Regions from separate parts of the Bradyrhizobium sp. USDA 4454 genome, predicted to be linked through region 2. Evidence: predicted binding sites of a transcription regulator. Region 2 holds the regulator's gene; each other region holds the start of a gene.
What was found. Region 2 encodes PhoB, which activates phosphate uptake and scavenging genes when phosphate is short. Its sites were predicted from a motif close to TGTCATNNANCTGTCAT; they were not measured.

Region 1 (9,809 bases), 6.4 Mb from region 2:
CGCGCCAACGCCAAGCGCTTCACCGACAAGACCGGCGTCGAGGTCAAGGTCGATTTCGTCGGCTGGGAGGACATCAACCAGCAGACCGCCGTGACCTCGAACTCCGGTGCCGGCCCCGACATCATCATCGGCTTCGGCGATGCGCCGCACATCTATATCGACAAGCTGATCGAGCTGACCGACGTCGCCGATTATCTCGACAAGCGCTACGGCGGCTGGCTCATGCTGGCAAAACGCTACGGCATGCGCTCGAAGTCGAAGAGCTGGGTCGGCCTGCCGTTCGGCGCCTCGGGCGGCCCGCTGGTCTACCGCAAGTCGCTGGTCAATGCGGCCGGCTTCGACAGGGTGCCGGAGGACCACGCCGGCTTCCTCGAGCTCTGCAAGAAGCTGAAGGCGGCCGGCAAGCCGGCGGGATTTGCGCTCGGCAATGCCGTCGGCGACGGCAACGGCTTCGCCAACTGGCTGCTGTGGTCGCACAACGCCGCGCTGCTGGACGAGGAAGGCAATATCATCATCAACAGCAAGGAGACGATCGCCGCGCTGAAATATCTGAAGGAGCTGTATCCGACCTTCATCGCCGGCACGCCGTCCTGGAACGACGTCTCCAACAACCGCGCCTACTCGTCGCAGGAAATCGGCCTGACCGCCAACGGCGTCTCGTTGTATTTCTCGCTGAAGAACGATCCCGCGACCAAGGCGATCGCTGACGACACCGAGCATCAGTTTCTGATCAAGGGGCTGGCACCTGTCGCGCCGATGTCGGGCCTGACGCTGAACGCGATGGCGTTCAAGCACAGCCCGTATCCCAATGCGGCGAAAGCGTTCCTGCAGTTCATGCTGGAGCACGAGCAGTACGAACCATGGCTCAACGCCAACTCCGGCTACTGGTCGCAGCCGCTCGCCGCTTACGCCGACGCTGCGGTGTGGTCGGGCGATCCCAAGGTCGCGATCTTCAAGGACACCATGAAGAGCCCCTACTACAACGGCTACAAGGGGCCGATCTCGACCGCGACCGGCGCCGTCAATGCCGACTACGTGCTGGTGCAGATGTGCGCCTCGGTCGCGACCGATGCGGCAACGCCGGAGGCCGCCGCAGCGGAAGCCGAACAGCGCGCCAAGCGGTACTTCCGGCGGCAGGGCCGGTAACGGCGGTCCAAAGCCGCTGTCATTCCGGGGCGATGCGCAGCATCGAACCCGGAATCTCGAGATTCCGGGTCTGGTGCTGACGCACCATCCCGGAATGACCTTTGAAAAAATCAGACCGGGACTAGGATCTGATGTCTGTCACGACACTGCCCTCACGAGGACAAGCACTGCACCAGCCGGGCTGGCTCACGCGCCTGTTCGACTACAAGCCGTTCCTGATCGTGATGTGCCTGGCGCCCGCGGTCGGCCTGCTCTTGGTGTTCCTCACCTATCCGCTGGGCCTTGGCATCTGGCTCGCCTTCACCGATACCACGATCGGACAGCGCGGCATCTATATCGGGCTGGAGAACTTCCAGTATCTGCTCAAGGATCCGCTGTGGTGGAACGCGGTGTTCTACTCGATCTTCTATACTGCGGTCGCGACCTTCGGGAAGTTCGCGCTCGGCTTCTGGCTGGCGCTGCTGCTCAACAACCATTTCCCGCTCAAGAGCCTGATCCGGGCGATCGTGCTGCTGCCGTGGATCGTGCCGACGGTGCTGTCGGCGCTGGCGTTCTGGTGGATCTACGATCCGCAGTTCTCGATCATCTCCTATCTGCTGGTCGACGTGCTGCATTGGCGTGACAGCAATGTCGACTTCCTCGGCTCGCCCTGGCCGGCGCGGTTCTCGCTGATCGCGGCCAATATCTGGCGCGGCATCCCGTTCGTCGCGATCTCGCTGCTGGCCGGCCTGCAAACCATCTCGCCCTCGCTCTACGAGGCGGCGATGCTCGACGGCGCCACCTCCTGGCAGCGCTTCCGCTACATCACCTTCCCGATGATGATGCCGATTCTCGCGATCGTGATGACGTTCTCGATCATCTTCACCTTCACCGATTTCCAGCTGGTCTACGCCATCACCCGCGGCGGTCCGGTCAACTCGACCCACCTGCTCGCGACGCTGGCGTTCCAGCGCGGCATCGCCGGCGGCGAGCTCGGCGAAGGTGCCGCGATCGCGGTCTCGATGATCCCGTTCCTGGTGTTCGCGACATTGTTCAGCTACTTCGGCCTCGCCCGCCGCAAATGGCAGCAGGGAGAAGCCAATGACTGACGTCGCAGCCCAATCCTCCAACGCCGCCAGCGCCACGCCCGACACGATGGCGTGGGATTCCCGCGCCCGGCGCGTGGTGATGATCTATCTGCCGCTCGCCTGCTTCATCCTGATCCTGCTGTTCCCGTTCTATTGGATGGCGATCACCTCGTTCAAACCGAACGCCGAGCTCCTGAACTACAAGGAGCACAATCCGTTCTGGATCACCTCGCCGACGCTCGCGCATGTCAAGCATCTGTTGTTCGACACCTCGTATCCGCGCTGGCTGAAGACCACGATGCTGGTGGCGATCGGCTCGACCTTCCTGTCGCTGTTTGCTTCCACGCTCGCCGCCTACGCGATCGAGCGGCTGCGCTTCCGCGGCAGCCCCTATGTCGGGCTCGGCATCTATCTTGCCTATCTGGTGCCGCCGTCGATCCTGTTCATCCCGCTCGCCACCGTGATCGTGCAGTTCGGCCTGTTCGACTCGCCGCTCGCGCTGATCCTGGTCTATCCGACCTTCCTGGTGCCGTTCTGCACCTGGCTGTTGATCGGCTATTTCAAGTCGATCCCCTACGAGCTCGAGGAATGCGCGCTGGTCGACGGCGCGACGCGGCTGCAGATCCTGTGGCGGATCACGCTGCCGCTCGCGGTGCCCGGCCTGATCTCGGCCGGCATCTTCTCCTTCACGCTGTCCTGGAACGAGTTCATCTACGCGCTCGCCTTCATCCAGAGCGGCGCCAACAAGACGGTGCCGGTCGCGATCCTGACCGAGCTCGTCACCGGCGACGTCTACCAATGGGGCGCGCTGATGGCGGGCTCGCTGCTCGGCTCGCTGCCGGTCGCACTGTTCTATTCGCTATTCGTCGACTACTACGTGTCGTCACTGACGGGGGCTGTGAAGGAGTAGCGGGATTCCGGTGATGATCGACGTTACACCGCAGCGGTCCTCGCCCGCTCAGTGATCAGCACCTGGAATCCTTCGAATTTTGGGTGTCCGAGATAAAGGCTGCCGCCGGTCTCGTTACCGGCGCGCGCATGGGCGCGGCGGAACGCATCCGACCTAGTCCAGTCCTCGAACGCCGACTTGCTGGCCCACACGGTATGAGTTGCATAGAGCGTGTGGTCCTCGGCCTCGGGTCCCTTCACCAGGTGAAACTCGATGAAGCCCGGGACATCGTCGAGATAGGAATCGCGCGTGTTCCAAACCGTCTCGAACGCCTCTTCCTTGCCCTTGATGACCTGAAACCGGTTCATTGCGATGAACATCAAAGCCTTCTCCTCTACGCAGCGGATGCCTTCGCATCCTGCCAGCTGAACTCGTCGATAGCACGATCTATCCTGCGACATTTTGCGACCATTCACAAAACTGTCAGCCGGCTGTAACAGGCGGCTCGGAGAACACCGCATCGTTTATCCTTTGGGAGATCAACCATGCGCTTGTCCCTGCTCTGCTCCGTCACCTCGCTCCTGCTCGCCACCTCGGCGTTCGCGCAGAGCGAGGGTGAATTCCCGGCAACGCTGGCGGGACATGTGGTAACGCCGGCGGAGAGCTTCATCGACGCGCCGGCCGATGCGCCTGATGATCTGAAGACCTCGGGCAAATACACCACCGGCAAGCGCGTCGACGCCATCGGCACCGTGATGGGCAAGTCCTACGAGCGGCCGACCGGCGTGTCGCTGCCGTTCAAGGGCCAGCCGTTGCAGGGCCACTCCGGCATCAAGGCGATGCCCGACGGCTCGTTCTGGGTGATTACCGACAACGGCATGGGCTCGCGCTACAACTCGGCGGACTCGATGCTGTACCTCAACCGCTACAAGATGGATTGGGCCGGCGGCACGATCGAGCGGCAGGAGACCGTGTTCCTGCACGATCCCGACAGGAAGGTGCCGTTCCGCATCGTGCATGAGGACACCGCCAAGCGCTACTTGACCGGCGCCGACTTCGACACCGAGGGCTTTCAGATCATCAACGACACGTTCTGGATCGGCGACGAGTTCGGGCCCTACATCCTGAAGGCCGACAAGACCGGCAAGATCCTCGCGGTGTTCGAGACGCTCGCCGACGGCAAGCCGGTGCGCTCGCCCGATCACTGGGCGGTGCAGTCGCCCGGCGCGCCCGGCGCCACCTACAACAACGTCAATCTGCGCCGCTCCAAGGGCTACGAAGGCTTTGCCTCCTCGAAGGACGGCAAATTCCTCTACGGCCTGCTCGAAGGACCGCTGTGGGACGCCGACAAGAAGGACTGGGAGAAGGTCGACGGCAAGGAAGCCTCGCGCATCCTCGAATTCGACGTCGCGGCGGAGAAGTTCACTGGACGCTATTGGCACTATGTATTCGAGCAGAACGGCAATGCGATCGGCGACTTCAACATGATCGATCCGGCCCAGGGGCTGGTGATCGAGCGCGACAATGGCGAAGGCACCGCCGACAAGGCCTGCCCGCAGGGCCGGCGCGGCGAGACCTGTTTCCCCGACCTCGCCAGGTTCAAGCGCGTCTACAAGATCGAGCTGTCCGACGCCAATGTCGGCAAGCCGGTGCGCAAGATCGCCTATGTCGACCTCTTGAAGATCCGCGATCCGAACAAGAAGGCGCGCAAGCCGCTGAATGACAGCGTCTACACCTTCCCGTTCTTCACCATCGAGAACGTCGACCGGGTCGACGACACCCACATCATCGTCGGCAACGACAACAACCTGCCGTTCTCCTCGAGCCGCGATCCGAACAAGGCCGATGACGACGAGTTCGTGCTGCTGGAAGTCGGCGACTTCCTGAAGGCGAAGTAATGCAGTTCTCGCCACAAATAACGGTGTTGTCGCCCGGTTCAACCGGGCGACCCAGTATTCCAGAGGCGTTCGAGTTCAATAGATAAGCCGCGGCGTACTGGGCGGAGCATGACAGTGAATTTGTGGATGGCTAGTCCCGTCATCCCCGCGCAAAGGCTTCGCCTTTGTCCTGGAGGAGCCGCGAAGCGGCGTCTCGAAGGATGGACGGCCCCATGCGCGGGGCAGAGACAGCTCGGCCGTCGCCCTTCGAGACGGCCGCTTTGCGGCCTCCTCAGGGTGACGGTGATAGAGCTACGACGCCTCGCTTTGCGCTCCGGTCGTCACAAAACGTCGTATCGCACCTGCGAGCATGCGCATGCGCCGTCTGGCTTCGCCCATTCCCAACGGTTGTTCTACAATTACCCTTCTAGCAACGCGCTAGACGATGATAGCCTCCGCCTATACTGAATCGCTTCGGGGCAAAGCATGAGCGAGAAATCCACGCTAACCTATGTTGAGGCGCTGATCGCCGCGGGCTTCATTGCGTACCTGGCCTGGGACCAGAGCTGGGGCCTGCCGCCGCCATGCACTGCGTTGATACTCGGCGTGATCGTCTACTTTGCCTATCTGTGCCTGATGCGATGGTTGGTGCGGCTTCATCAGAACACCTATCAGGTCGTGGCGACAATCCTGGCCCTTGCATGGGCCGTACTGGCCTATTTCGCAACGGGCGCGCTGCAGGCGGGATTTGCCAACCAGATCCCCGGCTCGCTGCTGATGCATCTATGGCCGTGGATCGTGGCGCTTGCGGCTTTCTTCGGCGCACTCGCCAGCAAGGTGCGCTTCATGGATGATGCCCGCGACCATGTCCTCGGCCGCCGCGCGCATTGGGACAATCAGCAATGGCTGGAGGAGAACGCCGGCTTCTAGCCGGCGTCGACCGCGTCATTCCGCCCGACGCCCGATCTCGGGCTTTTTGCACTTGGCAAAGTGATGCCTGAGATCGGTAGCGATGTCATCGGCTACCAGCGCGGCCTCAGCCCGCCGGCACCATCACCACGCCCTTGTCCTTGGGCCAGCGCATCCGCCAGGCGAAGTTGATATCGCGGACCTCACCGGCCTTGGCCTCGAACGCCCATTCCAGCACGCCGCGCTTATCGCGCAGATTGGTGGTCGTCGCAGCCGTCGACGACGGCAACATCTCGACCACGATATCGTCGTTCTCGCTGACCGGGAGCTGATCCTGGATCGCGACCTTGATCGGGAAGTCGTGGCCGTTGCGCACCGTGGTCTTGAACGCGCGCTCGTCGGTCTTCGATGTGGTGACGATCAGGCCGGCCGAGCCCTCGTTGCGTTTCACCACCGTGCGCTCGATCTTGACCTTGTCGTCGGCGCCGAAGCCGAGCCGCACGGTCTCGTCCTTGGCGGCGGTCGCCATCCGGCTGCGGCCGACAAAGATGCCGTCGCGATAGATCGCGACCAGCCCCGGCAGCAGCGGCGCGTCGTCGGCCTGCACGAAGCTCGCCTCCAGGAATGCGGTCGGATCCAGCACAGGTACCGCACGCACCGCGAGATCGGGCGTAATCGTCGCCGTCGAGATGCGCAGGCTCTTTGCGCCCTCATTGGCGGCGACGCTGACCCGGCCCGGAATCCTGAAGCTGGCCTGGAAGGCCCCGACCTCGGCCGCAGCTTCCTGCTCCTCGGCCTTCTTGAACAGATGCTGCTCCATCGAAGGCGTCGCCGGTGCGGGCATCAGCGCCGAGGGCTGTTGCACGCTGTCAAACGCTCGGCCGGCCGCCAGCGGCCGCGGCAGCTGCGGATATCGCACGATCAGCGAATTGAGATCGGGCGCATTGCCGCCGCGGGCGACGCGTACAGTGGAGACGACAAGTGCCACGTTCGACCAGTCCTCCCCGGTCGACTGGGTGATCTCGGCGCGCCGCACCAGCTCGATCGCGGGCTTGCGGTCCTTGGCGCCGGTATCGAGACGAGCGTCATAGATCGGCATCCAGCGGGCGTTGCGCACCGCATAGGTCACGCGCAGCGTGGCCTTCGTCGCCGCCGCTGATGCCAACTCGATACGGACTTCGAGCTTGCTCGGCGGCTTGGCGGCGCGATCGGCCTCCAGGCGCGCGATCTCGCGATCGATGTCGCGCTGCTTGCGCGTAGCGTCGCGGATCGCGTTGTCGGCGGTTGCGACCTCGTCCCCGACCGCAGAGAACGCGGCACGCCATTCGCTCACCGGGCGCGCCTCGCCCTTCTCGCCGATCCCGACCGGCGCGGCCTCGGCGAAACGCTCGGCGAATTTGCGCCGCGCCTCGGCCGACGTGATCATCCCCTGCAAATCCTCGCGCTGGTCGCGCAGCGCCTCGATCCGCTTGTCGATCTCGGGCAGGTTGGCCGGCTCCACCGGGCGTGGTGGCCGCGCGTCGATGGCCCCGATCGTGAGCTTCGCTCCGCCCTCACCCTCGACCCGCAGCGAGGACGGGTCGAGCCCGATCGGGAAATCCTTCGCGATGAGCGTGTTGTCGCCAGCGGGCAGATCCAGCGTGATGACGCGGCTGACGCTGGCGCCATCGGGATAGACGGTGACGGCGTCGACCTGCGAGGCCGCATCGAGATTGGCCGCATGCAGCGGCCCGGCAACCAGCGCCCCCGCCAGCACCAGGCCGGTGGTGACAAGATAATTCGTAATCCTTGACATGACATCCCTCCGGAAAAGCGCCGCATCGCGCGCGAGATGAACGGCGCGCCGGACTCGAAGGCGCGCCGTTTCTCGTGGTGAGACGCAGCGAGGAAGGGACTGGTTCGAATGAGGTTTCGCTGCGGCACGACCATGGCACCACCGCGGCCGCCGGATGGCGCGGCGATGTCTTTCGGGCGTCAGCGACCTGTCCGGCGCCGGATGAACAGAACATTCGGCACGAAACCGGCAACCGTGATCGCGATCATGATCCACCAACCGCGATGAAACGCCGCGATCCGCTCAGTCATCGTGGCGGGCGTAGCCAGGATCGCGATGAAGATCGCGACGCCGATCGCCAGCGCCGCCTGCCGGATCATGTTGATCACGCCGGAACCGGTGGCGAACGACGACGGCGGCAGCGAACCGGCGCCGACGCCCATCAGGGTCGGAAAGGTCAGCCCGACGCCGATACCCGTGAGCATCATACCGAGCACAAAAGCAGGCACGTTGGGCTCCGCCCCAAGCAGCGTTGCCCAGATCGCAAGCCCACCCGCGAATGACGTGATGCCGGCGGACACCACGGCGGCCGCACCAAATCGCGCGATCAGCCGACCGGCAAACAGCAGCGAGGTGAACGGGACAAGCAGCGGACCCGGCGCGATCGCAAGACCGGTCTTCAGCGCCGACCACCCCCACACGGTTTGCTCCCAGAGCGCTACCGACAGCAGCATCGCGCCGAAAGCCGCCGAGTAAGGCGCCATGACCAGCGTCGCCCCAGTAAACGGCCTGACTGCGAACAGCGCCGGGTTGACGAAGGGATTCTGCGATCGCAGGCAGTGCCATGCGAAGGCGGCGAGCGAGAGGCCTGCGACGACGAAGCCGAGCACGACGCCGCGCGAGCTCCAGCCCCAGTCATCCGTCTTCACGATGGCGAATGTCAGCGCGCCGATGCCGCAGGTCACCAGCAGCGCCGCCCACCAGCTCGGCCGCGGCACGTCGTGGCCGGGCACGTCGGGCAGTTTGAGCCAGCCGATGATCAGCGCAACGACGCCGATCGGGACATTGACGATGAAGATCCAACGCCAGTCGACGGTGACCAGCACGCCGCCAGCGAGCGGCCCGAGCGCTGCGGCAAGGCCGCCGATCGCGGTCCAGGTGCGCACCGCGCCGGCGCGCTGCTCGGGCGGGAACGAGGCCAGCAGCAGGCCGATCGAGGTCGGCGTCATCAATGCCGCACCGGCGGCCTGTGCGATGCGGGCGACGACCAGGAGCTCGACGCTGGATGCCAGCGCGCACGCCGCCGACGCGGCCGTGAACAGCGCCACACCGAGCAGGAAGCTCAGATTGCGACTGTGGCGTTCGGCGAGCCGGCCGAAGAACACCAGCAATGCCGCATAGACGATCGCATAGGCATTCAGGATCCAGGACAAATCCTCCAACGAGGCGCCGCGAAATTCCTGCGCGATGTTCGGCAGCCCGACATTGACAATGAACAGGTCGAGATTTGCCAGGCAGATCCCGACCGAGACAATTGCCAAAACCTGCCGCGGGGTTGCGGTCGCCGCGCGGGGCCGCGGCCGCGCTTCGGGTCCGGCCGCCAGCCCGATGGTCTCCGCCTCGACCTCCGACATCACACCCTCCAGCTACGTGCATATGCATCTATTGCCATTAGGTGTATATGCATGTATCTGTCAAGCCCAGTTTGGAGGCAGCCAATGGCGAAGACGGAAGCCACAAGGTGCAATCTGACCGCGTTGCGCAAGGCGACCCGGCGGGTGTCGCAGCTCTACGATCAGGTCCTCGCAACGTCGGGGCTGCGCGGCACCCAGCGCGCCATCCTGGTCCATGTCAGACGAACGGGAGCTCCGACGATGGGAGAGCTTGCCGCAGCTTTGGTGCTCGACCGCACCGCGCTCAATCACAACCTCAAGCCGCTCGCGCGCGACGGCCTGTTGACCATCGCCGTCGACAAGAATGACCGCCGCAGCCGGCTGGTACGGCTGACCAAGCGCGGCGAAGCCAGGCTTGAGGAGTCGCACGCCGCCTGGCTTGAGGCGCAGGACCGCTTCGAGACGGCGTTCGGCGCCGGGCAGGCGGCTGATCTCAGGCACAAGCTCGAACTGGTCGCCGCGCTCGAATTCGGC
Region 2 (9,809 bases):
CGCAGCGACATCGTCATCCGCACGCTCTGCGTCGGCGCCGCATTGTTCGGCGTCACCTGGCTGGCGCTGATCCTGATCACGCTGCTCTACAACGGCATCGCCGGCCTCAGCGTGCAGCTGTTCACCCAGAACACGCCGCCGCCGGGTTCGACTGAGGGCGGCCTGCTCAACGCCATCGTCGGCTCGGTCATCATGACCGTGATCGGCGTCGGCATCGGCGCGCCGCTCGGCCTGTTCGCCGGCACCTATCTTGCCGAATACGGCAAGCACGACAAGCTCACCTCGGTGATCCGCTTCATCAACGACATCCTGCTCAGCGCGCCGTCGATCATCATCGGCCTGTTCATCTATGGTGCGGTGGTGGTGCCGATGCGCGGCTTCTCGGCGATCGCAGGCAGCCTCGCGCTCGCCGTGATCGTGATCCCGGTCGTGCTGCGCACCACCGAGGACATGCTGCTGCTGGTGCCCAATCCGCTGCGCGAGGCGGCTTCCGCGCTCGGGCTGCCGCGTTCGCTGGTGATCAAGCGGATCGCTTATCGTGCGGCCCGGTCGGGCCTGATCACCGGCGTGCTGCTGGCGACCGCGCGGGTCGCCGGCGAGACCGCGCCGCTGCTGTTCACCGCGCTGTCGAACCAGTTCTTCAGCTGGGATTTGACCAAGACGATGGCCAACCTGCCGGTGACCATCAACAACTTCGTGCAGAGCCCCTACGCCTACTGGAAGGAACTGGCGTGGAGCGGCGCACTGCTCATCACCTTCACCGTGCTCGCGTTGAATATCGGCGCGCGTATCCTTGGTGCCGAAAGGGCCGCAAAATGACCGAGCTTTCAGTTTCGACAGCCTCCGCCAGTCACGCTCCCCACGTGCCATTGCCGGAAGCGGCGCCGAAGGTCACCGCGCGCAACCTCAACTTCTATTATGGTGAGCACCACGCGCTCAAGAACATCAACCTGACGCTCGGCACCAACCGCGTCACCGCGTTCATCGGCCCATCCGGCTGCGGCAAGTCGACCCTGCTTCGCATCTTCAACCGGATGTATGATCTCTATCCGGGCCAGCGCGCCACCGGCCAGCTGATGCTGGACCAGACCAACATTCTCGATCCCAAGCTCGACCTCAATCTGCTGCGCGCGCGGGTCGGCATGGTGTTCCAGAAGCCGACGCCGTTCCCGATGACGATCTACGAGAACATCGCCTTCGGCATCCGCCTCTACGAGAAGATCTCGAAGTCCGAGATGGACGACCGGGTCGAGAAGGCGCTGCGCGGCGGCGCGCTGTGGAACGAGGTCAAGGACAAGCTGAACGCCTCCGGCCTGTCGCTGTCCGGCGGCCAGCAGCAGCGGTTGTGCATCGCGCGCACCGTGGCGGTGCGTCCCGAGGTGATCCTGTTCGACGAGCCGTGCTCGGCGCTCGATCCGATCTCGACCGCCAAGGTCGAGGAGCTGATCCAGGAGCTCTCCGAGGATTACACGATCGCGATCGTCACCCACAACATGCAGCAGGCGGCGCGGGTCTCCGACAAGACCGCCTTCATGTATCTCGGCGAGCTGATCGAGTTCGACGACACCAACAAGATCTTCACCTCGCCGAGCGATCGACGCACCCAGGACTACATCACCGGCCGGTTCGGTTGACCGGGCTGAGGAGAGAGATGATGGCTTCCGAACATACCGCCAAGGCATTCGACAGCGACCTGCAGGAATTGACCCGCCTGGTCGCCGAGATGGGCGGCCTCGTCGAGCGGATGATCACCGAGTCGGTCGACGCGCTGATCCGGCGCGACGTCGCGCTCGGCAAGCGCGTGGTCGCCGCCGACATCGAGATCGACAATCTGCAGCGCGTCATCGAAGAGCGCGCGGTGCTGACGATCGCCCGCCGCCAGCCGATGGCGATCGACCTGCGCGAGATCGTCAGCGCGATGCGGGTCGCCACCGACCTCGAGCGGATCGGCGATCTCGCCAAGAACATGGGCAAGCGCGTCGCGGCGCTGGAGAGCGATTTCCAGCCGCTGAAGCTGATCCGCGGCCTCGAGCACATGACCGATCTCGTGCTGTCGCAGGTCAAGTCGGTGCTCGACGCCTATGCCGCGCACGATCTGCCGGCGGCGATGAACGTCTGGAAGGGCGACGAGGAGGTCGATGCGATCTGCACCTCGCTGTTCCGCGAGCTGCTCACCTACATGATGGAAGATCCGCGCAACATCTCGTTCTGCATCCATCTGATGTTCTGCGCCAAGAACATCGAGCGGATCGGCGATCACGCCACCAACATCGCCGAGACCGTGTTCTACATGATCGAGGGCCAGCAGATCACCGACAAGCGCCCGAAGGGCGACATGACCAATTTTGCCACCACGGTGCCGGGTAACAGCTAGTCGACGGCGTTTCGGTTTTGCGTCTGGGCAACGGATCACCACAGAGAGAGAATTTAGACCGATGAGCGCACGCATTCTGGTAGTCGAAGACGAGGAAGCGCTGACGACGCTGTTGCGCTACAACCTCGATGCCGAAGGCTACGATGTCGAAACGGTGGGGCGCGGCGACGATGCCGATACCCGCCTCAAGGAGCGCGTTCCCGACCTCGTGGTCCTCGACTGGATGCTGCCGGGCCTGTCCGGCATCGAGCTGTGCCGCCGCCTGCGGGCGCGGCCCGAGACCAAGCAGCTTCCGATCATCATGCTGACCGCGCGGGGCGAGGAGAGCGAGCGGGTGCGCGGGCTTGCCACCGGCGCCGACGATTACATCGTCAAGCCGTTCTCGGTGCCGGAACTCCTGGCGCGGGTGAAGGGCCTGCTGCGCCGCGCCAGCCCGGAGCGGCTCGCCACCGTCCTGACCTATGGCGACATCGAGCTCGACCGCGAGAAGCGCCGCGTGGCGCGCTCGGGCCGTCCGATCGATCTCGGTCCGACCGAGTATCGGCTGCTCGAATTCTTCCTCGAGCATCCCGGCCGCGTGTTCAGCCGCGAGCAGCTGCTCGACAGCGTCTGGGGCCGCGACATCTACATCGATGAGCGCACCGTCGACGTGCATATCGGCCGCCTGCGCAAGCTGCTCAATCCGGGCCGCGAGCAGGATCCGATCCGCACCGTGCGCGGCGCCGGCTACGCGCTCGACGACCGCTTTGCGAAAGCCGAACCGCAGCCGTAGCGGTTGCGTAGCGATCACACGCCACAACACGGCGTCGTCCCGGCGCAGGCCGGGACCCATACGCCGCGGCCGGCGCAATAGGCAAGCGGCCAGACGGCTTTCTAACAACACCCATTCGTGGTTATGGGTCCCGGCCCCCGTGCGCAATTGCGCACTAGGCAGGGACGACACTGGTGATGCTTCCGGACTTTGCCCCCACAAAAAAATCCCCGCTTGTGCGGGGATTTGTTTTTCAGGTCTTCCGTAGTTTTCCCGAGTGCTACTTGATCTGCGGTTTCGCCGACGGCCGGCGGCGATCGGCGGCGGGCTGGTAGGCGACGCGCGAGTGATGCGCGCAATAGGGCAGGCCGGCGAGCGCCTTGCCGCCGCAGAAGAAGAACTCCGGGCTCGATGGATCGCCGACCGGCCAGTGGCAGGTGGCTTCGTTGAGCTCGAGCAGCGACAGCCGCTGGCTCATCGGCACCACATTGTCGAACGAGATCGGATCGGGCTCCATCTCGACCTCGAAGGCGTGCGCGAGCGCGGTGTTGCCGCGCGAGACCGGGCGCGCCACCCGCATCATGTGCTGGGCGGGGCGCGCCTTGCGCTGCCGCGGCGCCGCCGTGGAGGGTGCCTTGGCGCGGCCGGAGAGGCCGAGCCGGTGCACTTTGCCGATCACGGCGTTTCGCGTCACATTGCCAAGTTCCGCTGCGATCTGGCTGGCCGACAGGCCAGACTCCCAGAGCTTCTTCAGCTGCTCGACGCGATCGTCGGACCAGGTCAATACCGTCATCGCATTCTTCCTTTCGCATGGCGCCGGCCAGTTATCGGAGCGGCGCTGCGAGCCAAATCTGGACAAATATCCCTGCGGCCAGAATCCCTTAGCCCTCGCCGGGCGCGGTGTTGCGCCCGAACGTTTACGCGAGACACAAAGGCTACTTAGAGGGTCCAGTACTGCCGCACGAGATGTCGTACCCGACAGGCCAAACGCTACAATATGGCGTGACTCTGGCGCAAGAGTCCGCGGCCGTGCGTCCACATGTTCCGGAAAGTTAAGCATTGCTGTGAGGCTTTTCCACCGCACCGGAATGCTCCGGATTGCGCTCGCTTGGCAGCGCAGGAAGCCCGGCAAAGGGCCGGCTCCTGGCGATTGACACGGACCCGCCGCAGCATAGAATGCCCGCCACGTGCCGCCCGCAAAGGCGGCCGTTTTGTTTTCCGAAGCTGGCCGTTGCTGCGCTGGCGTCAAGGCGCGCGGCAATTGTCGGCTTCAAACCGGCAGTGAACGCCATGACCAACGCCTCGTCGCATCTGCTCCCCGTCTTCGCCCGGGTCGATCTCGGCTTCGAGCGCGGTGAGGGCGCCTGGCTGATCGCAACCAACGGCGACCGCTATCTCGATTTCACCTCGGGCGTCGCGGTGAACGCGCTCGGGCATGCGCATCCGCATCTGGTGAAGGCGCTGCAGGAACAGGCGACCATGCTCTGGCACATGTCGAACCTGTTCAAGAGCCCGGACGGCGAGGCGCTCGCCGCGCGGCTGTGCGAGCAGAGCTTTGCCGACTTCGTGTTCTTCTGCAATTCCGGCGCGGAGGCGATGGAGGGCGTGATCAAGCTGGTCCGCCACTATCACTTCTCCAAGGGGCATGGCGAGCGCTACCGCATCATCACCTTCGAAGGCGCCTTCCATGGCCGCACGCTGGCCACGCTGGCCGCGACCGGCTCGGCGAAATATCTCGAAGGCTTCGGCCCGCCGATGGACGGCTTCGACCAGGTGCCGCATGGCGACATCGAGGCGGTGAAGAAGGCGATCGGCCCGCACACCGCCGGCATCCTGATCGAACCGATCCAGGGTGAGGGCGGCGTCCGCTCGGCGCCGCAGGCGTTCTTCAAGGCGCTGCGCGCGCTGTGCGACGAGCATGGCCTGCTGCTCGCCTTCGACGAGGTGCAGACCGGCATGGGCCGCACCGGCGATTTGTTCGCCTACAAGCGCACCGGCGTCACGCCGGACGTGATGTCGCTCGCGAAGGCGCTCGGCGGCGGCTTCCCGATCGGCGCGGTGCTCGCGACCGCGAAAGCGGCCGAAGGCATGGCGCCGGGCTCGCACGGCTCGACCTTCGGCGGCAATCCGCTGGCGGTCGCCGCGGCCAATGCCGTGCTCGACGTCATGCTCAAGCCCGGCTTCTTCGATCACGTGCAGAAGATGTCGCTGCTGCTCAAGCAGAAGCTCGCCTCCGTCGTCGACCGCTATCCCGGCGTGCTGGCGGAAGTGCGCGGCGAGGGCCTCTTGATCGGCGTCAAGGCCGTGGTGCCGTCGGGCGACCTGATCGCCGCGTTGCGCAACGAGAAGCTGCTCACCGTCGGCGCCGGCGACAATGTGGTCCGGTTCCTGGCGCCCCTGATCGTGACCGAAGCCGAGATCGACCAGTCGATCGTCTCGCTCGAGCGCGCCTGCGCGACATTGTCGGCAGCGCAGCCGAGGAAGGCCGGATAATGAGCAAGCCGGTCCGTCACTTCCTCGACATCAACGAGCTGCCGCTCGCCGAGCTGCGCAACATGCTGTCCGCCGGCGCCGCCATGAAGGCGAAGCTGAAGGCGCACGAGAAGGCTAGGAAGCCGCTCGAAGGCAAGACGCTGGCGATGATCTTCGAGCGCCCGTCGACCCGCACCAGGGTGTCGTTCGACGTCGGCATGCGCCAGCTCGGCGGTGAATCCATCATGCTGACCGGCGCCGAGATGCAGCTCGGCCGCGGCGAGACCATCGCCGACACCGCGCGCGTGCTGTCGCGCTATGTCGATGCGATCATGATCCGCATCCTCAACCATGACGCGCTGCTCGAGCTCGCCGCCCACGCCACCGTTCCCGTCATCAACGGCCTGACCCGACGTTCGCATCCCTGCCAGGTGATGGCCGACCTCATGACCTATGAGGAGAACCGCGGCTCGATTGAGGGCAAGACGGTGGCCTGGACCGGCGACGACAACAACGTGCTGGCGTCCTGGGCGCATGCCGCCGAGCGGTTCAAGTTCCAGCTCAATGTCGCAACCCCGCCGGAGCTGTCGCCGAAGAAGCCGATGCGCGAGTGGATCAAGGCGACCAATGCCCCGATCATGCTCGGCACCGATCCGGAAGCCGCCGTGCGCGGCGCCGACTGCGTCGTCACCGACACCTGGGTGTCGATGGGCGACAAGGAGGGCGAGCACCGCCACAACGTGCTGCGGCCCTATCAGGTCAACGCCAAGCTGATGTCGCTCGCCAAGCCCGATGCCCTGTTCATGCACTGCCTGCCCGCCCATCGCGGCGAGGAGGTCACCGACGAGGTGATCGACGGGCCGCAATCCGTGGTGTTCGACGAGGCGGAAAACCGCCTGCATGCGCAGAAGGGCATTCTGGCCTGGTGCTTTAACGAAGTCGCGTAGGGCCGCTTCAACACTGTCGTCCCGGCGAAGGCCGGGACCCATACGCCGCGGCCAACGAAACAGGCACGAGGGGAGACACCTTGTGCCGCGACAAAATCCTGTGGTTATGGTCCCGGCCTTCGCCGGGACGACGATCCCTCGTTGAGTGAACCCCTTTATTTCACGGTCCGAGACCCCAGATAGAGCGCCATGATTTCACAATCCCCCGACATCAAAATCACCACCGAGGCGCCGGTTCGCGCGCCGTCTTCGGTTCCTGTCGACGATGCCGTGCTCGCCTTCGAGGTCGGCGCGCTGGATCTGCGCGGCCGGCTGACCCGGCTCGGCCCGGCGCTCGACGAGATCCTGCACAAGCACGATTATCCGCCGGCCGTCGGCAAGCTGCTCGGCGAGGCGATCGTACTCACCACGCTGCTCGGCTCCTCCGTCAAGTTCGAGGGCCGCTTCATCCTGCAGACCCGCACCGAAGGTCCGGTGTCGCTCTTGATCGTCGATTTCCAGGCGCCCGACCGGCTGCGGGCCTATGCGCGCTACGACGCGGCGCAGCTCAAGCCGGGGCAGACCTCGGGCGAGCTGCTCGGCAAGGGCCACCTTGCGATGACTATCGATCAGGGCTCCAACACCAGCCGCTACCAGGGGCTGGTCGCGCTCGACGGCGGCGGCCTCGAAGAGGCGGCGCACGAATATTTTCTGCGCTCGGAGCAGATCCCGACCCGGGTGCGGCTTGCCGTCGGCGAGGAGATGCGCGGCGGCGAGGGCGGCAAGCTGCACTGGCGCGCCGGCGGCATCCTGCTGCAATTCCTGCCCAAGGCGCCCGAGCGCGCCAAGCAGGCCGATCTGCATCCCGGCGACGCACCGGAGGGCACGGCCGCGCATTCGGTGCCGGATGACGACGCCTGGGTCGAGGGACAGTCGCTGATCTCGACGGTCGAGGATGTCGAGCTGATCGATCCCGATCTCTCCGGCGAGCGGCTGCTGTATCGCCTGTTCCACGAACGCGGCGTCCGCGTCTTCAACCCGCAACCGCTGCGCGCGCAGTGCTCCTGCTCGCGCGATGCGGTGTCCTCGATGCTGAAGAGCTTTGCGCCGAACGATCGCGCCGAGATGGTCAAGGACGGCAAGGTCGTCGTGACCTGCGAGTTCTGCTCGTCGGTGTACGAATTCACGCCGCAGGAAGCGGGCGTGGAGCAAAAATCGTAGTCATCGTAGCCCGGAGGGAGCGAAGCGTAATCCGGGGCAGGTGTATCCGGGGTTGGAGCCGCCCCGGATTGCGCGGAACTCATCCGGCGCGCGTTCGCGCGACCCGGTGGCTTCTCCGGGCTACGCAGGTGTCAATTCAACACCCGCTTCCCATCCGGGCTCGGGCTGTCCAGCGAGAATGTCGGCACGTCGATCTCGAAGCGCTCGCCTCCCTGGGTCACCATCTGGTAGCTGCCGGTCATGAAGCCAGAGGCGGTCGGCAGCGGCACGCCTGAGGTGTATTCGAAGCGCTCGCCGGGCGCGAGCACCGGCTGCTCGCCGACCACGCCCTCGCCACGGACCTCCTGGCGGCGGCCGGTGGCGTCGGTGATGATCCAGTGCCGTGTCCGCAGCTGCACCGTTTCCGTGCTCGAATTGACGATCACGATCCTGTACGACCAGAAATATTCGCGCCGATCGATCGACGAGCGCTCCGGCATGAAGTTGGGCTCGACGGTGACTTCGATCTGACGGGTAACGGCGCGATACATGCGGCTCAATCCGATGGTCTCAGTGCAAAATCCGCTTTCGATTGGATCATGCGCAAACTGGCGCCTATCATAGCGAATTGGTCAGCCGGAACCAATTGCCTGCCGGGCCCTGAAAAGCCGGTCCAGGCCGGGACCGTTCATCCTTGTTTCAACATAGTTCCGCTTTAAGGCGCGGCCGCATGTCGCCGCGCGCCTGGTCGGCAAGGCTTTCTCGGGAAGTCGCGGACCGATATGATCTTTTCGGCTGGGCAGGCGGGGCGTCCGCGACCGACACGGTGTTTGATGAGCTCGATTGCCGATCCCATAGCCGGTTCGCCGGCGGCCGACGCCAAGAGCGACGCCAAGAGCGAGGTCAAGGCGAAGGTCGCCGCGCCCGCGATCACGCTGCCGGTGACCGGCGAGCGCGAGCTCAGGCTCGACCTGTTCCGCGGGCTCGCGCTGTGGCTGATCTTCATCGATCACCTGCCGACCAATCTTCTGACCTGGCTGACGATCCGCAATTACGGCTTCTCCGACGCAACCGAGATCTTCATCTTCATCTCCGGCTATACCGCGGCCTTCGTTTATGGCCGGGCGATGCTGGAGGGCGGCGTCGTGATCGCGACCGCGCGCATCCTGCGCCGGGTCTGGCAGATCTATGTCGCGCATGTCTTCCTGTTCACGATCTTCCTCGCCGAGATCTCCTATGTGGCGACCTCGTTCGAGAACCCGCTCTACTCGGAAGAGATGGGGATCATGGACTTCCTCAAGCAGCCCGACGTCACCATCGTGCAGGCGCTCTTGCTGCGCTTCCGCCCGGTCAACATGGACGTGCTGCCGCTCTATATCGTGCTGATGCTGTTCCTGCCGCTGATCCTGTGGCTGATGAAATGGAAGCCCGACGTCACGCTCGGCCTGTCGGTCTTGCTCTACGCGCTGACCTGGCAGTTCGACCTGTATCTGTCGGCCTATCCGAACGGCTTCTGGGCGTTCAATCCGTTCGCCTGGCAATTGCTGTTCGTGTTCGGCGCCTGGTGCGCGCTCGGCGGTGCGCGGCGGATGTCGCGCATCCTGTCGTCGAACATCACGATGTGGATCTGCATCGTCTATCTGGTTGCGGCGTTCTTCGTGACGCTGACCTGGTACGTGCCGCAGCTCGGCCACATCATGCCGAAGCTCATCGAGCAATGGATGTATCCGATCAACAAGACCGACCTGGACGTGTTGCGGTTCGCGCACTTCCTGGCGCTCGCAGCCCTCACGGTGCGCTTCCTGCCCCGGGATTGGCCGGGCTTGAAATCGCGCTGGCTGCGACCATTGATCCTGTGTGGCCAGCATTCGCTTGAGATATTCTGTCTCGGGGTATTCCTTGCCTTTGCCGGTCACTTCGTGCTTGCCGAGGTGTCCGGCGGTGCCGCACTGCACGCCTTGATCAGCATCTGCGGCATCCTCATCATGTGCGGCATGGCGTGGATTATCTCGTGGTACAAGCACTCCGCCGACAAAGGCGCCTCGAAAAAAGGTGCTGTCGGCAACGCCGATCTGGCGGGAGGAGG
Region 3 (9,809 bases), 1.7 Mb from region 2:
GGATTTCTCCTGCATCGAGGGCTTCTGCCCGAGCTTCGTGATGGTGCAGGATCCCAAGCTGCGCAAGGCCGACCGCACCGCGGCCGATCCGAAGGCGTTGTTCGCCGACCTGCCGACGCCGACTGTGGCCGCGTTGAGCAACCCCTACAACATCCTGATCACCGGCATCGGCGGCACCGGCGTTATCACCATCGGCGCGCTGCTCGGCATGGCCGCACATGTCGAGGGGCTGGCCTGCTCGACGCTCGACTTCACCGGCCTGTCACAGAAGAACGGCGCGGTCGTGAGCCATGTCCGGCTGGCGCCGACCTCGGACATGCTGACCACGGTCCGCATCGCGCCGGGCAATGCCAATCTGATCCTCGGCTGCGATCTCGTCGTGGCCACCAGCGTGCCGGCGCTGAGCCGCGCCGAACGCGGCGTCACCCGCGCCGTCGTCAACGCCGATCTGCTGCCGACGGCGAGCTTCGTGATCGATCCCGATATCGATTTCGAGGCCGGCTCGATGCGCGATGCGCTGAACGGCGCCGTGACGCCCGGCGATCTCGACATCCTCGACGCCACGGGGCTTGCCACCGCGCTGATGGGCGACAGCATCGCGACCAACGCCTTCATGCTCGGCTTCGCGTTCCAGCGCGGCGCGATCCCGCTGTCGCTGGAGGCGATCCTGAAGGCAATCGAGCTCAACGGCGCCGCGATCGAGATGAACAAGACCGCGTTCTCGTGGGGGCGGCTTGCCGCGCATGACCTGCAGCGCGTGGTCAGCGCCGCGCGCTTCAAGAATGCGGGCACAGCTCCTGCCAAGAAGACGCTCGATGAGGCGATCGCGTTCCGCGCCAAATTCCTCACCGACTACCAGGACGCGGCCTACGCCAAGCGCTATCTCGACGACGTCGCGCGCGTCCGCACGGCCGAGGCCGCGGCGGCGCCGGGCTCGCAGCACCTGACCGAGGCATTTGCAAAAGGCCTGTTCAAGCTGATGGCCTACAAGGACGAATATGAGGTCGCGCGGCTCTATTCGGATGGCGAGTTTTCGAAGGCCTTGAGGGAGCAGTTCGAGGGCAATTCGGGTTTGAAGGTCTTGCTGGCGCCGCCGCTGCTGGCGCAGCGCGATCCCGTCACCGGGCGGTTGCAGAAGCGCGAATTCGGCCCGTGGATCTTCAAGGCGTTCGGCTTGCTGGCCGGCCTGAAGGGCCTGCGCGGCACCGCATTCGACATCTTCGGCTACACCGCCGAGCGCAAGATGGAGCGCGCGCTGCCGGTCGAGTATTCGGCGATGATCCTGCGTCATCTCGACGGCAACAAGCCGCTCGATCTGCCGCGGCTGGTAGCGCTGGCCAAGGCTGCGGACCTCGTGCGCGGCTACGGCCACATCAAGGAAGGCAACGTCGCCCGCTACCGCACCGAATGCGCGCGGCTGGAGCGTGCGATCGGCCAGCCGCTGGCGCAGGCGGCCGAATAGGGGAACTTTCCCCGGCCGCCCTGGTTGACCGGTAACCCTGCCCGCAACCAGCGGCTGGATTCGCGCGGCCGGGTTCCTACATGATGGCTGTTCTGTTCGAGTGATTTCAGGAGGCCCTTTTGACGGTCCTGAAAAACGTTTTGGTTGCAACTGTTTGCGCTGCGTGCCTGGCATGGGGTGGTGTGGCGCTGGCCGATGACTACCGCCCGAGCGAGTTCTTCAGCCTCGATCTCTCCCGGGCCGTGCTGTCGCCGAAGCCGCTTGGCCCGCCGGCGCAGTTCGAGCCGGTTCCGGTCGAGGCGAAGGCCGACCATGGTCCGGATCAGCGTGCAGCCGCCGAACCGAAGGTTGAGGAGCCGAAGGTCGAGCGGCAGAAGCCGGTGTGGACCACCAAGGTGACGACGCCGCGCGAGACGGCACCGCGAGAGCGGAAGCGCGCAGTCGCGCACGTTCCTGCTCGCGCCAAGCTCGCGCGTCGGCATTCCAACCCGCTCGATGCCGAAGCCCGCGATACGCGAATCCAGACCTGGCCGTGCCGCACCGGCGGCATCTGCAACTGGCAGCGGTGAGAGGCGGCGGCGCTTCTGGTTGTCTCATTCGCCTGGACAGCTATCCCGTCATCCTGAGGTGCAGCGGAGCGAGCCTCGAAGGATGCACGGCCCCGATCTAGTAGCCGGGCGCCGGGCCGTCGATCCTTCGAGACGGCGCGACGCGCCTCCTCAGGATGACGGGTTTGGCGCGTGAGCGCTCGTTGCTCGATGCCATTCCCAGAATCCCCTAAGTCATCCCGCCGTCGTAAAACCGTCGGCCGAGAGTCAAGAAACCGTCAGGGCGGAGTCAAACGGCGCAGGCAAAACCTTCGTTGCGATTCGACGAAGGTTGTTCGATGCCGACAGCGATCTCCGCAAGGGGGCGAGGCCTTACAAGGCGTCAACTTCTGGTGCGCTCGGCGTCGACGGCTGCGCTCGCTGGATTGGGCGCGCTGGCAAGGCCCTATCTGAGCCGGGCCGTGGATCGGCCCGTGATCGCGGGGATCCAGTCCGGCGACGTCGCCGGCGATTCCGCTGTGATCTGGGCCCGCGCCGATCGCGCTGCGCGCATGCGGATCGAATGCGCTTCCGTCGAGAGCTTTGGCAGCATCCTGCGCAGCGCGACCGCCGACGCGCTGCCGGAACGCGACTTCACCGCAAAACTGCTGCTGGATGGCCTGCCGCCGGGGCAGGACCTGTTCTATCGCGTCAGCTTCGAGGATCGCGACGGCCTTGTCGGCGAAAGCCGCATCGGCCATTTCCGCACCGCGCCTGTCGACCGCCGCTCGGTCTCGTTCGTCTGGTCCGGCGACGTCGTCGGCCAGGGCTGGGGCATCGACCCCGCGCGCGGCGGCCTGCGGAGCTATCGCACCATGCTGAACGAGCGGGCGGACTTCTTCATCCATTCCGGCGATCACATCTATGCGGATTGCACGGTGCCGTCGGAGCAGGCGCTGCCGAACGGCGAGATCTGGCGCAACATCGTCACCCCTGAGAAATCCGTCGTCGCGCAGACTCTTGAGCAGTTTCGCGGCAACTACAAATACAACTGGCTCGACGAGAATTTCCGCGCCTTCCATGCCGAGGTGCCCGTGTTCGCGCAGTGGGACGACCATGAGGTGGCGGACGACTGGTCGCCGATCGGCACCGCCGACGCGACCGGCTACGACGCCGACGGCAATGCGAAGCTGGTGGCGCGGGCGCGGCGTGCGTTCCACGAATTCATGCCGATGCGGCTGATGCCGGAGCGCGATGGCCGGGTATATCGCAAGATCGCTTACGGGCCGCTGCTCGACGTCTTCGTCATCGACATGCGCTCCTACCGCGATTCGAGCTGGAACAAGCAGGGCGATCCAGAGCAGACCTTTATTCTCGGCGAAAGCCAGCTTGCCTGGCTGAAGCGCGAGCTGGCGGCATCGGACGCTGTCTGGAAGGTGATCGCGGCCGATCTGCCGATCGGCCTCATCAGCCTCGATGCGGTTGCGCTCGGCGACGGGCCGCCCGAGCGGCGCGAGCACGAGATCGCCGATCTGCTGTCTTTCATGAAGCGCGCCGGCATCCGCAACACGGTGTGGCTCACGGCGGACATGCACTACACCGCGGCGCATTACTATGATCCGAACCGCGCCGTGTTCCAGGAGTTCGAGCCGTTCTGGGAGTTCGTCTCCGGCCCGCTGCATGCAGGCACCTGGTCGCCGGGCGCGCTCGACAACACCTTCGGCCCGAAGGCGATTTACCAGAAGGGCTGCACCGCCGAGCAGGGCGACAATCTCGCGCCCTGCTTCGGCCTGCAATTCTTCGGCCGCGTCGACATCGACGGCAAGACCGGTGTGATGACGGTGACGCTGAAGGACGTCGACAACCACGATCTCTGGTCGGTCGTCATCGAGCCAAGGCCGGACGCGCGGCCCGGCCAGATCATGGCGCAGCACATCTAGTGTGCTGAATGCGAAGTTCATACGGTCTCGCGGCAGCCACTTTCACGAACTTCGCATTCATAAAGCACACTAGAATCATAAGTTTGCTAGTGTCCCTATCGAATCCGCAGTTCGCTCCGAAGGTGCGGCAAGTGATGCGAACTTCAGATTCGGGACACTAGCCCCACCACCAGTCCCGTCGCGACATCTTGATTGCTTGCGCCCTTGCCCGAAGGGGCGGTTTGCGGGCAGACTGTGCGCTGGCAGTCCTGCCAATTTCATTCCCACGAAACGATTTGCTGGCGTGACGTCGTCGATTTCTTCGGCGTCCCACGCGTCAGGAGCTATCCATGGAAAATCTGCAGACACAGGGCATCAGCCTGCCGCGGCTCGGGCTCGGCACTTTCCGCATGCAGGGCGATGCCTGCCGCGCGGCGGTCGAGAGCGCACTCGGGCTCGGTTACCGGCACATCGACACCGCCGAGATGTACGCCAATGAAGAGCCGATCGGCGCGGCGATCACTGCCTCAAATGTCCCGCGCAAGGACCTGCATGTCACCACCAAGGTCTGGCACGAGAATTTGGCGCCGGATGCGATCCGGACCGCGTTCGACGCCAGCCTGAAGAAGCTGCGGCTCGACCATGTCGATCTCTATCTGGTGCACTGGCCGTCGAAGAATATGAAGCTGCCGGCGGTGTTCGAGACACTGATGCGACTGAAGCAGGAGGGCCGCGTCCGTGCCATCGGCGTCGCCAATTTCACCACCGCGCTGCTCAAGACCGTGGTCGAAGAGATCAAGGCGCCGATCGCCTGCAACCAGATCGAATATCACGCGATGCTGGACCAGACCCCGGTGCGGACATATCTCGCCGCGAAATCGATCCCGCTGGTGGCCTATTGCCCGCTGGCGCAGGGCCGTTTCGCGACCGACGAGACGCTGGCGAAAATCGGTAGGAAGCATGATGCGACCGCAGCCCAGGTGGCGCTGAAATGGCTGCTCGATCAGGACGGCGTCGCGGCGATCCCGAAAGCCTCGCGTGCCGAAAGCCAGCAGGCCAATCTCGACGCGCTGAAGGTCAGACTCGACGACGACGATCGCAAGGCGATTGCGGCATTGCGCAAGGACATGCGCTGCGTCAATCCGGGATTTGCCCCGGCGTGGGACTGAACCCGTCGACCACCGAACAAGAAAGCTGAAAAAGAAAATGGCTCCGCGAGGAGCCATTTTCCGTTGTGTCGGACTCTTGGATGTGTCGGTGATTAGTAGCGATCGCGCCGGATCACGACCGTGCGGTCATGGTCGTGATGCCAGCCGCGATGCCAACCACGGTCATGGCGCATCTCGGCGCGCGCACCCCAGCCGCGATCCCAGTGATGGTGATGGCCGCGCTTGATCACGACGGTCTCGGCGCTCGCGATCGACGGAACGGCCACTGCAAGCGTGCCAATCGCCGCAAGAACAAAACCAATCTTTTTCATGTCATCCTCCTCAAATGATGTGACGAGAAAACCGTGCAGGCATCGAAACGTTCCTCCGGAACTGGACGAGTTTTCTGAACGCTTGTTCAGCAACTCTTGCGGTGCAGCGCTCGCCTTGCGATCGCTGCACAACCGATAGGTAAGCGTCATCGCCTCCTTCGGCGGCCTTGCCTAACTACTGCGTCCGACGCATCATCGCACCAGAAAATCAATGTTCGGGGGGACGTTGCGGTGAGCGAATTTTCACGCCGGGATTTCTTGAAGGGTACGGGATCGGCGGCTGCTGCCGCCATTGCTGGGCCGGCCGCAGCCGCGATGGGGCCGGACGACAAGTTCGACCTCGTGATCAAGAGTGGCGACGTGATCGATCCCAGCCAGTCGCTGCGCGGCAAGCGCGACATCGGCATCCGCTGGGGCCTGATCGAGGGGATCGAGGACGAGATTCCGGCCGCGCGCGCCAGCAAGATCATCGACGCGTCGGGCAAGCTCGTGATGCCGGGCCTCGTCGATCTGCACTGCCACGTCTACCCCTATGGATCCGCGATCGGCATTCCCGCCGACGAGCTGGTGCAATTCCAGGGCACCACTACCGTGGTCTCGGCTGGCGACGCCGGCGTCAACAACCTCGCGGCGCTGCGACGCTTCATCGTGGCGCAGTCGCGGACGCGGATCTATGCTTTCGTCCACATCGCCAATAACGGCCTGTCGGCGTTCCCGGTGGCCGAGCTCTACAACATCGACAACGCCCAGGTCGAAGCCTGCGCGATGGCGCTGGCCGAGAACCCGGACTTCCTGATCGGGGTCAAGGTGCGGATGTCGGAGAACGTCATCTTCAAGCACGGCATCGAGCCGCTGAAGCGCGGCATCCAGGCGTGCGAGATGTGCGGCTGGCCGGCGCGGATGATGGTGCATATCGGCGGCGTCGAGACCAAGGAGCTGATGTCCGACATTCTCGATCTGCTGCGGCCGGGCGATATCCTCACCCATGCCTATTCCGGCGCGCCGAACATGTCCGGCGCCTTCACCAACATCGTGCAGGACGGCAAGCTGTTGCCCGCAGCGCTCGCGGCGAAGCAGCGCGGCGTGCTGTTCGACGTCGGCCATGGCGGCGGCAGTTTTGACTTTACGGTGGCCGAGATCGCAATTCCGGCGGGCTGCACACCCGACACGATCTCTTCCGACATCCACGTCTTCTCCGGCAATTCGCCCGGCATCCCGTTCCTGCCGAACGTGATGAGCAAGTTCTTGGCGATGGGCTCCTCGCTGGATCAGGTCGTCGCGATGGCGACCTCGGCGCCGGCGCGGATCATCAACCGGGCGCCCAAGATCGGCACGCTGCAGCGCGGCGCGCCCGGCGACGTCGCGATCATGGATCTCGTCGAAGGTCCCGTCACCTTCGTCGACACCCGCAACAACAGGCGCGACGGCAATCAGCACCTGAAGCCGGTGCAAACCGTGGTCAACGGCGTGCCGTTCGGAAGGCCCTATCAGGCGCCGTTTTCGGTGAGGTGAGCGCGGATCATGAGCCGCGCTTCTCGACATTGCTGCTACGCGCGGGCACGCCGAATTCCTTGCGGCACACCTCGGCCAGCACCGCGACACCCTCGCGAATTTGCTCGTGCGAGGGGCTCGCGAAGCAGAGCCGCAGCCGGCTGCCGGAATGCGCCTTGCTGGTCGACCATTCCGGTCCCGGATTGATCGAGACGCCGGCCGCAAGTGCGGCCTGATAGAGCTTCAACGTGTCGACATTGTCGGGCAGCTTGACCCAGAGGAAAATGCCGCCCTTCGGTGCCTCGAACTCGGCCGCAGTGCCGAACTGCTCGTTGAGCGCCTCCATTAGCGTGTCGAGTTTTGCGCGCAGTCCTCGCGTCAGTTTGGGCACGTGGGTCGCGAAATGCGGCGCGCAATATTCCGCGAGCACCATCTGCTCCAGCGCGCCGGAGCCGGCATCGGTCTTCAGCGGCAGCATCCGCGACATGATTTCCCACGGCGCGACGATGAAGCCGACCCGCAGCGCCGGCGCGATCGATTTCGAGAACGAGCCGATATGGATCACGCCGCCATGCGTGCTCATGGCGTAGATCGCGGGCGGCCGCTGACCGTTCCAGATCAGATCGGCATAGCAATCGTCCTCGAAGATCGGCACGCCGTATTCCTTCGACAGCTTCAGCATCTCGGCGCGTCGGCTTTCGGGCAGGATCGAGCCGGTCGGGTTCTGCACGGTCGGGATGGTGTAGATGTATTTCGGCGTGATGCCGCGCTGCTTGTGATCGGCGAGCGCGGCCGCCAACGCATCGATCCTGATGCCATCGGCGTCGAGGGGAATGCCGACCGCGTTGACGCCGAGCCGCGTGAGCCGGTTCAGCGAGCCCTGATAGGTCTCCTGCTCGATCAGCACGGTGTCGCCCTTTGCGAGCAGGGTTTGATTGACCAGATCGAGCGCCTGCAGCGAGCCGGAGACGATCATGATCTCGTCCGGCGTGCAGGCAATTCCCGCATCGCGCTTCAGCTTCTCGGTGAGGAACTGGCGCAGCGGCAGATAGCCTTGCGGCCCGTGCGCGAGGTTGTAGGTCGCGAGATTCCGCCCCTCGCGCTTCAGCACGGCGTTGACCGCCTCCAATAGTCCGTCGACCGGGACCTGGTCGGGATCGTTGTTGCCGCCGACGAAGCTGTATTTGGCGAGCCCGGTCCAGCGCGCGGACGGTGCAGGCAGGCCAGCCGGGAGCAGTGATGCAAAATCGAACTGGGCTGAGGTGGACATGGGACGTTTCGCTCCGTGTTGTTATCGTTGAGAAGGCCGCACGTCGGCGGCCGTCCGTGAAGTCAATTCTTGCCGGTCAGTCTGATCGGGCGGCCCTGGCTGATGAAGGCATAGTGCCCGGCGCCGACGCTGCCGACCATCAGGGCCTCGACTGCCGGTTCCGCGATCTCGCCGGCGGCGGCCCAATCGACCACGAAATTCGCGCCGGTGCCGCCGCGGGTATCGGTGGTCGCGATCGCGACCTCGACGGTCGCAAACGGTTTTAGCGCGATCGGCGATTTGAGGTAGCTCTCCACCATCTTGCCTGATGTGTCGAAATAGGCGATCCGCTTCAGCACCAGCGGCTTGGTCTCGGAGGCGTTGTGCACGCTCAGCGTCACCGAGAAATCGGCCCTGAGCTTGCCCTGGCTCATCGACACGCTGGAATACACCGGCACGTAGAACGCACCGCCGGCAGTAAGGCCTTCCGGCACCGCCGTCAGCGAGTTCGCAAAATTTTGTTCAAGACCCGCCGAGGATTGTGCTAGCGCCTCCGTCACCCGCACGGTGAGCAGGCAGAGCAGAACTGCCAGAAAAATGCCGCCTGCGCGGATGTGACACATTGCTAGGTTGATCCTCACGCCCGGCCCTCTAGGTTGCGGCAAAGGAAGTCTTTGACGCATGCATGAACTGATTCCCGATATCACGCTCTGTATCCTGTTTGCCTGGGGAATTGGGCTATTGGCCCATTTCTCCAGGCAACCGCTGATACTGGCTTACCTTATCGCCGGCTTTTTCATTGGTCCATTCGGCATGGGCTGGGTCAAGTCCCAGGAATCGATCAGCGTCATCTCCGAGCTAGGCCTGATCTTCATGCTGTTCATGATCGGGCTGGAAATCGACCTCAAGAAGATCATCCGTGCCGGAAAGGTCATCCTGTTCGCCGGCGCCGGCGAGCTGATCGGCGGCTGCCTGATCGGCGCCGCGTTCTTTGCCGGAATCGGCCTTGCGATCGGCGGCGGCAAGTTCGACGCGGTGTATCTCTGCGTCGCCTGCGCGCTGTCCTCGACCGTCATCATCGTCAAGGTGCTCTACGAGAAGCGCGAGCTCGATACGCTGCCGGGCCGCATCACGCTCGGCGTGCTGGTGCTGCAGGACATCTTTGCGATCCTGTTCCTGGCAGTGCAACCGAGTCTCGACAATCTGCAGATCAGCGTCGTGCTGCTGTCGATCGCCCGCGTTGCGGTGCTGGTCGCGACTGCGCTCGTGCTGAGCCGCTATGTGCTGCCGCGGCTGTTCCACCAGATCGCGCGCCGGCCCGAGCTCGTGCTGCTCGGCGCGCTTGCGTGGTGCTTCCTGATCGGCGAGATCGCCGAGCGGCTGCATCTGTCGCGCGAGATGGGCTCGCTGGTCGCGGGCGTCTCGATCTCGACCTTTCCCTACGCGCTCGACGTCACCGCCAAGGTCACGACGCTCAGGGATTTCTTCATCACGCTGTTTTTCGTCGCGCTCGGCATGACGATCCCGATCCCGGGCTTGCAGGTGATCGGGCTTGCGCTTGTGATCGCGGCGTTCACGGTGGTGAGCCGCCTGGTCACGACATTCACGCCGCTCTACCTGATGAAGCAGGGGCTGCGCGCCAGCCTGCTGCCGGCGATCAATCTGGCGCAGATCTCCGAAT

Region 1: a site for PhoB is predicted at 3,584-3,600, ahead of ACVIW0_RS05820 (esterase-like activity of phytase family protein). Genes of this name have one in related genera too.
Region 3: a site for PhoB is predicted at 2,243-2,259, ahead of ACVIW0_RS27730 (alkaline phosphatase D family protein). Genes of this name have one in related genera too.

The regions. Positions count from the first base shown of each region.
Region 1 covers NZ_JBTRCN010000001.1:1,240,597-1,250,405, reverse strand. Annotated here, with positions in the region: gene ACVIW0_RS05840 (ABC transporter substrate-binding protein) at 1-1,146, shown strand, start outside; gene ACVIW0_RS05835 (carbohydrate ABC transporter permease) at 1,278-2,234, shown strand; gene ACVIW0_RS05830 (carbohydrate ABC transporter permease) at 2,227-3,123, shown strand; gene ACVIW0_RS05825 (antibiotic biosynthesis monooxygenase family protein) at 3,147-3,482, opposite strand; gene ACVIW0_RS05820 (esterase-like activity of phytase family protein) at 3,648-5,000, shown strand; gene ACVIW0_RS05815 (hypothetical protein) at 5,466-5,909, shown strand; gene ACVIW0_RS05810 (mucoidy inhibitor MuiA family protein) at 6,016-7,683, opposite strand; gene ACVIW0_RS05805 (MFS transporter) at 7,863-9,296, opposite strand; gene ACVIW0_RS05800 (MarR family winged helix-turn-helix transcriptional regulator) at 9,381-9,809, shown strand, end outside.
Region 2 covers NZ_JBTRCN010000001.1:7,630,510-7,640,318, reverse strand. Annotated here, with positions in the region: gene pstA (phosphate ABC transporter permease PstA) at 1-819, shown strand, start outside; gene pstB (phosphate ABC transporter ATP-binding protein PstB) at 816-1,634, shown strand; gene phoU (phosphate signaling complex protein PhoU) at 1,655-2,374, shown strand; gene phoB (phosphate regulon transcriptional regulator PhoB) at 2,436-3,146, shown strand; gene ACVIW0_RS35575 (GcrA family cell cycle regulator) at 3,406-3,918, opposite strand; gene ACVIW0_RS35570 (hypothetical protein) at 4,178-4,417, opposite strand; gene ACVIW0_RS35565 (acetylornithine transaminase) at 4,416-5,618, shown strand; gene argF (ornithine carbamoyltransferase) at 5,618-6,544, shown strand; gene ACVIW0_RS35555 (Hsp33 family molecular chaperone) at 6,734-7,744, shown strand; gene apaG (Co2+/Mg2+ efflux protein ApaG) at 7,876-8,274, opposite strand; gene ACVIW0_RS35545 (OpgC domain-containing protein) at 8,557-9,809, shown strand, end outside.
Region 3 covers NZ_JBTRCN010000001.1:5,953,714-5,963,522, reverse strand. Annotated here, with positions in the region: gene ACVIW0_RS27740 (indolepyruvate ferredoxin oxidoreductase family protein) at 1-1,462, shown strand, start outside; gene ACVIW0_RS27735 (hypothetical protein) at 1,645-2,031, shown strand; gene ACVIW0_RS27730 (alkaline phosphatase D family protein) at 2,349-3,929, shown strand; gene ACVIW0_RS27725 (aldo/keto reductase) at 4,259-5,077, shown strand; gene ACVIW0_RS27720 (hypothetical protein) at 5,170-5,388, opposite strand; gene ACVIW0_RS27715 (amidohydrolase family protein) at 5,620-6,900, shown strand; gene ACVIW0_RS27710 (aminotransferase-like domain-containing protein) at 6,908-8,149, opposite strand; gene ACVIW0_RS27705 (DUF3124 domain-containing protein) at 8,212-8,751, opposite strand; gene ACVIW0_RS27700 (cation:proton antiporter domain-containing protein) at 8,810-9,809, shown strand, end outside.